3 regions of the Kluyvera sp. NPDC087067 genome follow, and region 1 is predicted to be linked to each of the others. Evidence: predicted binding sites of a transcription regulator. Region 1 holds the regulator's gene; each other region holds the start of a gene.

Region 1 (3,284 bases):
CGCGTTCAACTACCCGCAGCATCATCGGCACATCAATTTTCTCATTGAGCGCCAGCACGGGTGATGCCTCAATTTTCGACAACGTTAGCAACTGCCTGACCAGCCCTTCCATCCGCTGAGTTTGCTCACGCATGGTGTGCAACGCTTTCTCACGTACCGAGCCTTCCAGCGGCTGCTCCTGCATCATCTCAAGATAGCCTTGCAGCACCGTCAGCGGCGTACGCAGCTCGTGGCTGACGTTAGCAAAGAAGTTACGCCGTGCGCCCTCAAGCTGGTGCATCTGGGTCACGTCCCGGGCGACCATCAGCAGCTGGCGGTCGGTATAAGGCATAATGCGAATTTCCAGATGGCGTCCGCTATTCAGCACCAGGTGCAGCGGCTTATGGAATTCACGCTTTTTAAGATGTTGCGTAAATTCAGGGTAACGCAGCAGGTTAAGAATATTTTGCCCGCTATCATCGGGCCAGCGAAGCCCCAACAACTGCTGGGCCAGGCCATTACACCAGAAAATCGCCCCTTCCTCAGTGGTCAGCACCACCGCATCCGGTAAGGATTCTGCGCCGCTGCGAAAACGCTTGATAAGATTACCCAGCTCACGGCGACGTTTCTTATTACGCAGCTGCATCTGGTTAAGTCCGTACAGCAGCGGTTCCCAGCTACCGCGCCCCGGCGGCGGGGTCATGCTTCTATCAACCCACAGCCACCAGGAAAGGCGCAGTAAATTCCAGAAATGCCAGATGAGCAGCCCGGTCACCGCCGCCAGTAAAAACCACGGCAGATAACCGAATACCAGTCCTAGTACCACGGCCGGGAAGCAGCACAGCAGCAGCTCCAGAACCAGCCTTTTCCATGACAGCCGTTCCAGCACGGGTCACACTCCTGTCAACAATTAGAAACGGGTGGAAAAACGATAACCCGTGCCGCGAACAGTTTGCACCATGCGGTCATGACCACTGTGTTCAAGCGCCTTGCGCAGGCGACGAATATGCACATCAACGGTTCTGTCTTCAACATAAACGTTAGTTCCCCAGACGTGGTTTAGCAGCTGTTCGCGGCTGTAGACACGTTCCGGGTGCGTCATAAAGAAATGCAGCAGTTTAAATTCCGTAGGCCCCATGTCCAGCGGGTTTTCGCCGGTCATGACGCGATGAGAAGTCGGGTCAAGGCTCAGCCCCTGCATCTCAATCACCTCTTCCACCGCCATCGGGGAAATCCGCCGCATGACGGCTTTTATGCGCGCCACCAGCTCTTTCGGTGAGAACGGCTTAGTGATGTAATCATCGGCCCCCGTCTCCAGCCCACGTACGCGATCTTCTTCTTCACCACGTGCCGTCAACATCACCACGGGAATATCTCGGGTTAGCGCTTCACGTTTGATATGCTTGATAAATTGCAGCCCAGAACCGCCCGGTAACATCCAGTCGAGCAGAATTAAGTCGGGCCAGGGTTCATTGAGTTTGTTGACAGCGCTGTCGTAATCTTCCGCTTCCACCGGCTGAAAACCGTTTTGCTCCAGAACGAAACACACCATTTCACGGATAGGTGCTTCATCTTCAACGACCAGAATACGTCTTGCCATTATTTGCCCTGTTTTTAGACATCAGTATTATATACGCCGTCATTATGCGTCAGATTTATGACAGTTTTATGATAAACATGACCGTGAGATGATAGCCCTTCACCGTTTATGACACACGGTATAAACATTCATCGAAATCTCTGTAGGTGAATGTTTATAATCAACTTTACGTCACTTTTCCCGGAACCGCTATGCGCATTATCCACACATCGGACTGGCACCTTGGCCAGAACTTTTACAGCAAAAGCCGCGCCGCTGAGCATCACGCGTTCCTGCAATGGCTGCTCGACACCGCAAAATCTGAGCAAGTTGACGCCATTATTGTCGCCGGTGATATCTTCGACACCGGCTCGCCACCGAGCTACGCGCGTGAGCTGTACAACCGATTTGTGGTCGATCTCCAGCAAACGGGCTGCCATCTGGTGGTGCTCGCGGGCAACCATGATTCCGTCGCCACGCTGAATGAATCCCGGGATATCCTGTCGTTCCTTAATACCACGGTCATTGCCAGCGCCGGTCATGCGCCCTTTATTTTAAATCTGCGCGACGGCACGCCCGGCGCCGTATTTTGCCCGGTGCCGTTCTTGCGACCGCGCGACATTATTACCAGCCAGGCGGGACTCTCCGCTCAGGAAAAACAGCGCCAGGTGCTGGAAAGCATTACCGAGTATTATCAGCAGCAATATCAGCAGGCCTGCGAACTGCGCGAGGATCGTCCGCTGCCGATTATCGCCAGCGGTCACCTGACCACCGTCGGCGCCAGCAAAAGCGATGCGGTACGCGACATTTATATTGGCACACTGGATGCGTTTCCGGCACAAAACTTCCCGCCGGCGGACTACATCGCGCTGGGTCATATCCATCGGTCACAGAAAATTGGCGGCAGCGAGCACATTCGTTACAGCGGGTCGCCTCTGTGTCTGAGTTTTGATGAAACCGGCAAAAGCAAAAGCGTCAATCTGGTCACTTTCGAAGGCGGAAAACTGGCTGAGGTCACGCCGCTTACCGTCCCGGTGACGCAGCCGTTGGCGGTGATCAAAGGTGATTTTGACAGCATTAGCGCGCAGTTAGCCGAATGGCGTAACGCACAAGCCGAACCGGCCACCTGGATTGATATCGAGATCGCCAGCGATGAATATCTTCACGACATTCAGCGCAAAATCCAGACGCTCACCGATGACCTGCCGGTGGAGGTGCTGCTGGTGCGCCGCAGCCGTGAACAGCGGCAGCGTATTCTGGCAAGTCAGGAGCGCGAAACCCTGAGCGAGCTGAGCGTCGAAGAAGTTTTCCACCGCCGACTGGCGCTGGAAACCCTTGAGGAAGAGCAACAACAGCGGCTGCACATGCTGTTTGTCCAAACGCTAAATGATTCTGGCGAGGAGGAACAGCCATGAAAATTCTCAGTCTGCGCCTGAAAAACCTCAACTCGCTTAAAGGCGAGTGGAAAATCGATTTCACTCAGGAACCGTTCGTCAGTAACGGCCTGTTTGCCATCACCGGCCCCACGGGCGCGGGGAAAACCACCTTACTCGACGCTATCTGTCTGGCGTTGTATCACGAGACGCCGCGGCTTAATACGGTGTCACAGTCGCAAAACGATCTGATGACCCGCGATACCGCTGAATGCCTGGCAGAAGTTGAATTTGAAGTTCAGGGCGTGGCCTACCGCGCCTTCTGGAGCCAGAACCGCGCCCGTAATCAGCCG
Region 2 (3,284 bases), on a different contig from region 1:
TGATCAGCACTATTGCGCTGTTTTGGGCCCTGTGTATCGTTTGTGTTGTGAATATGGCACGTTACTTCTCATCATTACGTGCATTATTGGTTGTACTACGTGGTTGCGATCCTTTGCTCTATCAATACGTTGATGGCGGTGGTTTCTTTACCTCCCACGGCCAGCCTGGCAAGCAGGTGCGTCTGGTCTGGTACATTTACGGGCAGCGCTACCGCGATCATCATGACGACGAATTTATCCGTCGTTGTGAACGGCTACGTCGGCAATTTATTTTGACCAGCTCTCTGTGTGGTCTGGTTTTGATTAGCTTGATTGGCCTGATGATTTGGCACTAAGCAAAAAAAACGGGCCAGTTTCCTGACCCGTTTCTTCTTTGTGTCTGACGCTTAGATAAGCTTCAGAGACAACCAGTACAGTACACCAGACAGAATAATCGATGCTGGCAGCGTAAAGACCCAGGCCATCAAAATGTTGGTCACGGTCTTTCTTTGCAGTCCGCCGCCGTCAACCACCATGGTACCTGCCACAGAGGATGACAGTACGTGGGTAGTTGAAACCGGCATCCCGGTATAACTCGCCAGACCGATGGACACCGCAGAGGTCATCTGCGCTGCCATACCCTGTGCGTAGGTCATACCTTTCTTACCGATTTTCTCACCGATGGTGGTCGCCACTCGACGCCAGCCGATCATCGTACCGCAGCCTAACGCCAGCGCGACGGCCATGATAATCCAGACTGGAGCGTATTCAATGGTGCTCAGCATGTCGGTTTTCAGCTTCTTCAGCAGACGCTGGTCGTCGGCATTCACTTCTGGCATCTTCGCCACTTTATCGGTGGTATCGGAGATACACAGCATGATGCGACGCAGCTGGCCGCGTTGTTCTACCGAGAGCTTATCGTAGCTTTCGATATTGGCCAGCATCGTTTTGGTACGATCCAGCGCGTTGAGAGTGTTTGCCGGATGGCAGTGGAACTCAACGGCAGCCATCGCTTCTGGCGTCAGTTTCTCAGCGTTGTTTGCCACTTTCAGCAGCAGCTCAGGGCGCTGCTGGAAGAAGGTCTCAACGTTGTTGACCGCATCACGGGTACGCGTAATTTCATAACCGGAAGCGTTCATATTGACCACGAAACCTGCCGGAGCCACGCCAATCAACACCAGCATTACCAGACCAATGCCTTTCTGACCATCGTTAGCGCCGTGGGAGAATGCCACGCCAATCGCCGAGATAATCAGAGCAATACGCGTCCAGAACGGCGGCTTTTTCTTACCGTCTTTCTTTTCACGTTCAGCAGGAGTCAGGTGGATACGGGCACGTTTTTTGGTTCCGCTCCAGTAACGACGCAGCAGGAAAATCAGACCGCCAGCAACAACCAGACCCACGATAGGTGAAACAATTAACGACGCGAAAATGTTAATCACTTTCGGGATGTTGAGCGCTTCAACCACAGAGGTGCCGTTCATCAGCGCATTGGTTAAACCAATCCCGATGATAGCGCCAATCAGCGTGTGGGAACTGGACGCAGGCAGACCGAAGTACCAGGTGCCGAGGTTCCAGATAATCGCAGCCAGCAGCATGGAAAAGACCATGGCAAGGCCGTGTGCGGAGCCCATATTGAGCAGAAGATCCGTGGGCAACATATGCACAATCGCATAGGCTACACTCAGACCGCCCAACAGAACGCCGAGGAAGTTAAAGATTGCTGCCATTGCAACCGCAAGCTGCGAGCGCATGGCACGGGTGTAAATTACGGTGGCAACCGCGTTGGCCGTATCATGGAAGCCGTTAATCGCTTCGTAGAACAGAACAAACACAAGTGCCAGAACTAATAACAGCCCGGTATGTAAATCCAGGCCAGCGAACAAATGTAACATAGGACGTTACGCCATTTTGAGGTCATGAACGCGCCGCATTATCAGGGACATTGGCGGTGTGGGCAAAGTGAAATCTCTCTTTTTTTTGATATTTATCGGCGTCTTGTCAGTGACTGCAAATAAATATTTCCCTTGTATCAATCAGATAAGTCGGGTTTGCGGATATTTCACTGGTATGACATCCGTGAAAAATTTACACTTCCCGACAATACCTATGTTGAGGATAGTGCGTGGAAAGGTTTGATGCCATTGTAGTGGGTGCCGGAGCGGCAGGAATGTTTTGTGCAGCCATGGCCGGGCAGGCAGGCCGCCGCGTATTGCTGTTGGACAACGGTAAAAAACCGGGGCGTAAGATCCTCATGTCCGGCGGCGGTCGCTGCAACTTCACTAATCTTTATGTCGAGCCTGCGGCATATCTCAGTCAAAACCCGCATTTTTGCAAATCTGCGCTGGCGCGATATACCCAGTGGGATTTTATCGACATGGTGGGTAAACACGGCATCGCCTGGCATGAAAAGACGTTGGGTCAGCTGTTTTGCGACGAGTCTGCCGAGCAGATAGTGACCATGCTGGTCGACGAGTGCGAGAAGGGCAAAGTGACCACTCGCCTGCGTAGCGAAATTCTCAGCGTTACCCGTGATGATGCGGGATATACCCTGCAACTTAACGGCGATGTTGTCTCGGCGGATAAGCTGGTTATCGCCAGCGGCGGTTTGTCGATGCCGGGTTTAGGCGCTTCGCCTTTCGGCTATAAAGTGGCCGAACAGTTCGGGCTTAAGGTTCTGCCAACGCGAGCCGGTCTGGTGCCGTTTACCCTGCATAAGCCGATGCTGGAACAGTTTCAGGTTCTGTCCGGGGTTTCTGTACCGTCGGTGATTACCGCCGAAGATGGTACGGTCTTCCGCGAGAGTCTGCTTTTCACCCACCGTGGCCTGTCCGGCCCGGCAGTTCTGCAAATCTCGAGCTTCTGGCAGCCGGGCGAGTTTGTCAGCATCAATCTGCTGCCTGACATCGATCTGGTGGCGTTCCTCGATGCCCAACGTGCTGAGCACCCGAATCAAAGCCTGAAAAACACGCTGGCGATGCAGCTGCCAAAACGGCTGGTTGAATGTCTGCAACAGCTTGGGCAGGTGCCAGATGTAACCCTGAAGCAACTCAACGTCCGCGAACAGCAAACGCTGGTCGAAACACTGACGAACTGGCGCGTCCAGCCAAACGGCACGGAAGGTTACCGCACCGCGGAAGTGACCCTCGGCGGCGTGGATACCAACGAGCTGTCGTCGCGCACCATGGAAGCGAAGAAAGCGCCGGGGCTGTTCTTCATTGGCGAAGTGATGGACGTCACCGGCTGGCTGGGCGGATATAACTTCCAGTGGGCATGGTCGAGCGCCTGGGCCTGTGCGCAGGCGC
Region 3 (3,284 bases), on a different contig from region 1:
TCAGGTCTTCCGCCATACGTTTGGTGAGCGTGGTGACCAGCACTCGTTCGTTAATCACCGCGCGCTTGCGAATTTCGGATAACAGATCGTCAACCTGCGTGCCGACCGGACGCACTTCGATAATCGGGTCAAGCAACCCGGTAGGGCGAACGACCTGGTCGATTACCTCGCCGCCAGATTTTTCCAGCTCATAGTTGCCCGGCGTCGCGGAGACATAAATCGTCTGCGGTGCCAGCGCTTCAAACTCTTCAAATTTCAGCGGACGGTTATCCAGCGCAGACGGCAGACGGAAACCATACTCGACCAGCGTCTCTTTACGCGCCCGGTCGCCACGGTACATGCCGCCGATTTGAGGGATCGTCACGTGGGATTCGTCCACCACCAGCAGACCGTCAGCCGGCAGGTAGTCAAATAGCGTCGGCGGTGGCTCGCCCGGCCCACGCCCCGAAAGGAAACGCGAGTAGTTTTCAATGCCCGAGCAGTAGCCCAGCTCATTCATCATTTCGAGGTCAAACTGGGTTCGCTGGCTAATGCGTTGCTCTTCGAGCAGCTTATTGTTTGCCAATAACACCTTGCGTCGTTCAGCCAGTTCAACTTTGATTTCTTCCATCGCCTGTACGATACGCTCGCGCGGGGTAACGTAGTGGCTTTTCGGGTAAACCGTATAGCGCTGGAGCGTGGTTTCGACGTGACCGGTTAGCGGGTCGAACAGTGACAGCCGCTCAACCTCTTCGTCAAACAGCTCAACGCGAAGCGCCAGATCGTCCGATTCTGCGGGGAAGATATCAATGACTTCACCGCGCACACGGAATGTCCCGCGCTGAAACGCCTGATCGTTACGGGTGTACTGCAAATCTGCAAGCCTACGCAGAATGGAGCGCTGATCGATAATGGTGCCCACCGTCAGGTGCAGCATCATTTTCAAATACAGGTCAGGGTCGCCCAGACCGTAGATGGCCGATACCGACGCCACCACGATAACGTCGCGCCGCTCAAGCAGCGCTTTAGTGGCGGACAGGCGCATCTGGTCGATGTGCTCATTCACCGCGGAGTCTTTTTCGATAAAGGTATCGGAGCTGGGAACGTAAGCTTCCGGCTGATAATAGTCGTAGTAAGAGACAAAGTACTCCACCGCGTTTTCCGGGAAGAACGCTTTCATTTCACCGTACAACTGCGCCGCCAGCGTTTTATTCGGTGCCAGTACCATGGTGGGACGCTGGAGGTCAGCGATGACGTTAGCCACGGTAAAGGTTTTCCCTGAACCGGTCACGCCAAGCAGGGTCTGATGCGCCAGACCGTCTTCCAGCCCCTCTTTCAGACGTGAAATGGCAACCGGCTGGTCGCCAGAAGGACTAAACGCGGAATGTAACTTAAAGGGTTTACTCATTGACAACGCTACCTGATGACTGATGGCCGGGCTGGAGATTAATTCTACTCGCCCCTCGCATATTTGCCAATAAAAAATACTGGATATAAACACAGTTGTGCATTATCGTATTTCGCCAGGCTGCGCAGATAACCCGCAAGAATCGGTGAAATTTAACGACCGGGCAGATAAAACCGCCACCAGATAAGGTTATCCCCAGAACATTTTCCCTTTTAACATTTGTCAATATAGGTCATGAAAGTTTTATGGCAATCACCTGCACTTTTTATGACGCCATTGCTTTTATTTATCTTATTGATATTTAAAGAAAACAGACAAAAGACGCGTTTCACACCAATTCGGGCGAAAGCCGCATGCTCTCTCGTTCACCGCGAGTTTTCTAACCCTAATACACAGGGTTATCCACAGGAATAGTGGATAACTACCTCCAGCCCGTATCCCCCGCCACCCGGCGATTTGCGCAACATCCTGTCAATGCTGATGCAAAAAAATATTTTACTCTCGATTTTGATATGTATCAGCGAAATGTCGCCTCTTTATCTGGCGATAACAGACATGATTCCCTTACGTTTTTTACGGCGTTTCAGTTACGAATGAAGATAACCCGCTGAGGACTTTCAGCGGGTCATTAAAGAGGGTTACAGGATGCTCAGGTCGAGATATTGACCCAGTGGCTTATCGGTAATCTCATCGCCAAGCCAGGGAATTTCACCGAGCATAGGGGCTGGGATCATCCGTTTTAGCGTAGAGAGATACTCCGCGTGCCGACGTCCTGGCGGGGTGACATCATTGGCAATCCAGCCCGCCAGCCTCAATCCCGCTTGCTGTACGGCCTGAGCCGTCAGCACCGCATGGTTGATGCAGCCAAGTTTCACGCCGACCACCAGAATCACCGGCAGTTGTTCCCCCTTCACCCAGTCCGCCAGCGTCAACGTCGGCGAAAGCGGCGTATACCAGCCACCCGCCCCTTCGACGAGCACCCAGTCAGCCTGAGCCTCCAGCTTGCGCAAGCCCGCTGAGAGGACGCGGGCCTCAATCGGACGCAGTTCATCAGCGCTGACGATATGCGGAGAGGTGGGTTCAGCGAAGGTATACGGGTTCACCGCTGCATAGCCCAGCGGCACCACGCTGTTACGCTGTAGCGCCAGGGCGTCGCTGTTGCGCAACCCGTCCGGGGTCATCTCGCTGCCTGACGCCACCGGCTTGTAGCCTGCGGTACGACGCCCGAGTAAACGCGCTGCCTGTAGCAATGCGGTACTGGCGACGGTTTTCCCTACTTCCGTATCGGTTCCGGTAACATAGTAGCGTTCAATCACGCGCGATCACTCCTGTAAAAAGATGGTAAGTCAAAGGGCATTCTCCCGCCTGCGATGGCCATGCTAGCTGAAGCTGTTGCAGTCTTCCGCGCGTCAGCGTCCGGCTACTGCGCCCTTGATGAAGATGCGTCGCACCAATTCCCTTGAGCGAGCGCATTGCGCTTAAGGCATCGGGAAACGCTAACGTATGGGTAGTGACCGTGGCGCGATGACGATACGGCGCCAGGGCTTCACGCAGCGTCTGTTCGGGCAGAAAACGATTGGCGTGCGGGTGATGATCCACGGCCTGCCAGGCCCGGTTAAGTTCCGGTAAAGACCCTGCGGTAAGCGTGGTAAACGCTAATATCCCGCCGGGGCTAAGCTGCCGATAAAGACCGTCGAGGGCCACGCGGATGTCGCTGCACCACTGCACGGCCAGATTGCTCCACACCAGTTCAAAATCGCTTTCCAGTGGCGGGATATCTTCGATATCGGCCTGCAAATAGCGGTCTGCCGACTGATGTTCCCGCGCGTGTTGCAGCATTTCATGGGAGAGATCCAGCGCCGTCACGTGACTCCCCTGGCTTCGCCAGTAGCGGCTG

What was found. Region 1 encodes PhoB, which activates phosphate uptake and scavenging genes when phosphate is short. Its sites were predicted from a motif close to CTGTCATAAAACTGNCNNAT; they were not measured.
Region 2: pitA (inorganic phosphate transporter PitA) is a predicted target of PhoB. The motif match lies at 2,037-2,056, and genes of this name have one in related genera.
Region 3: uvrB (excinuclease ABC subunit UvrB) is a predicted target of PhoB. The motif match lies at 1,620-1,639, and genes of this name have one in related genera.

The regions. Positions count from the first base shown of each region.
Region 1 covers NZ_JBIUZS010000004.1:126,569-129,852, reverse strand. The annotation lists gene phoR (phosphate regulon sensor histidine kinase PhoR) at 1-868, opposite strand, end outside; gene phoB (phosphate response regulator transcription factor PhoB) at 890-1,579, opposite strand; gene sbcD (exonuclease subunit SbcD) at 1,771-2,973, shown strand; gene sbcC (exonuclease subunit SbcC) at 2,970-3,284, shown strand, end outside.
Region 2 covers NZ_JBIUZS010000005.1:71,547-74,830, reverse strand. The annotation lists gene uspB (universal stress protein UspB) at 1-335, shown strand, start outside; gene pitA (inorganic phosphate transporter PitA) at 387-1,874, opposite strand; gene ACIPDS_RS14135 (NAD(P)/FAD-dependent oxidoreductase) at 2,105-3,284, shown strand, end outside.
Region 3 covers NZ_JBIUZS010000001.1:19,812-23,095, reverse strand. The annotation lists gene uvrB (excinuclease ABC subunit UvrB) at 1-1,387, opposite strand, end outside; gene bioD (dethiobiotin synthase) at 2,026-2,703, opposite strand; gene bioC (malonyl-ACP O-methyltransferase BioC) at 2,696-3,284, opposite strand, start outside.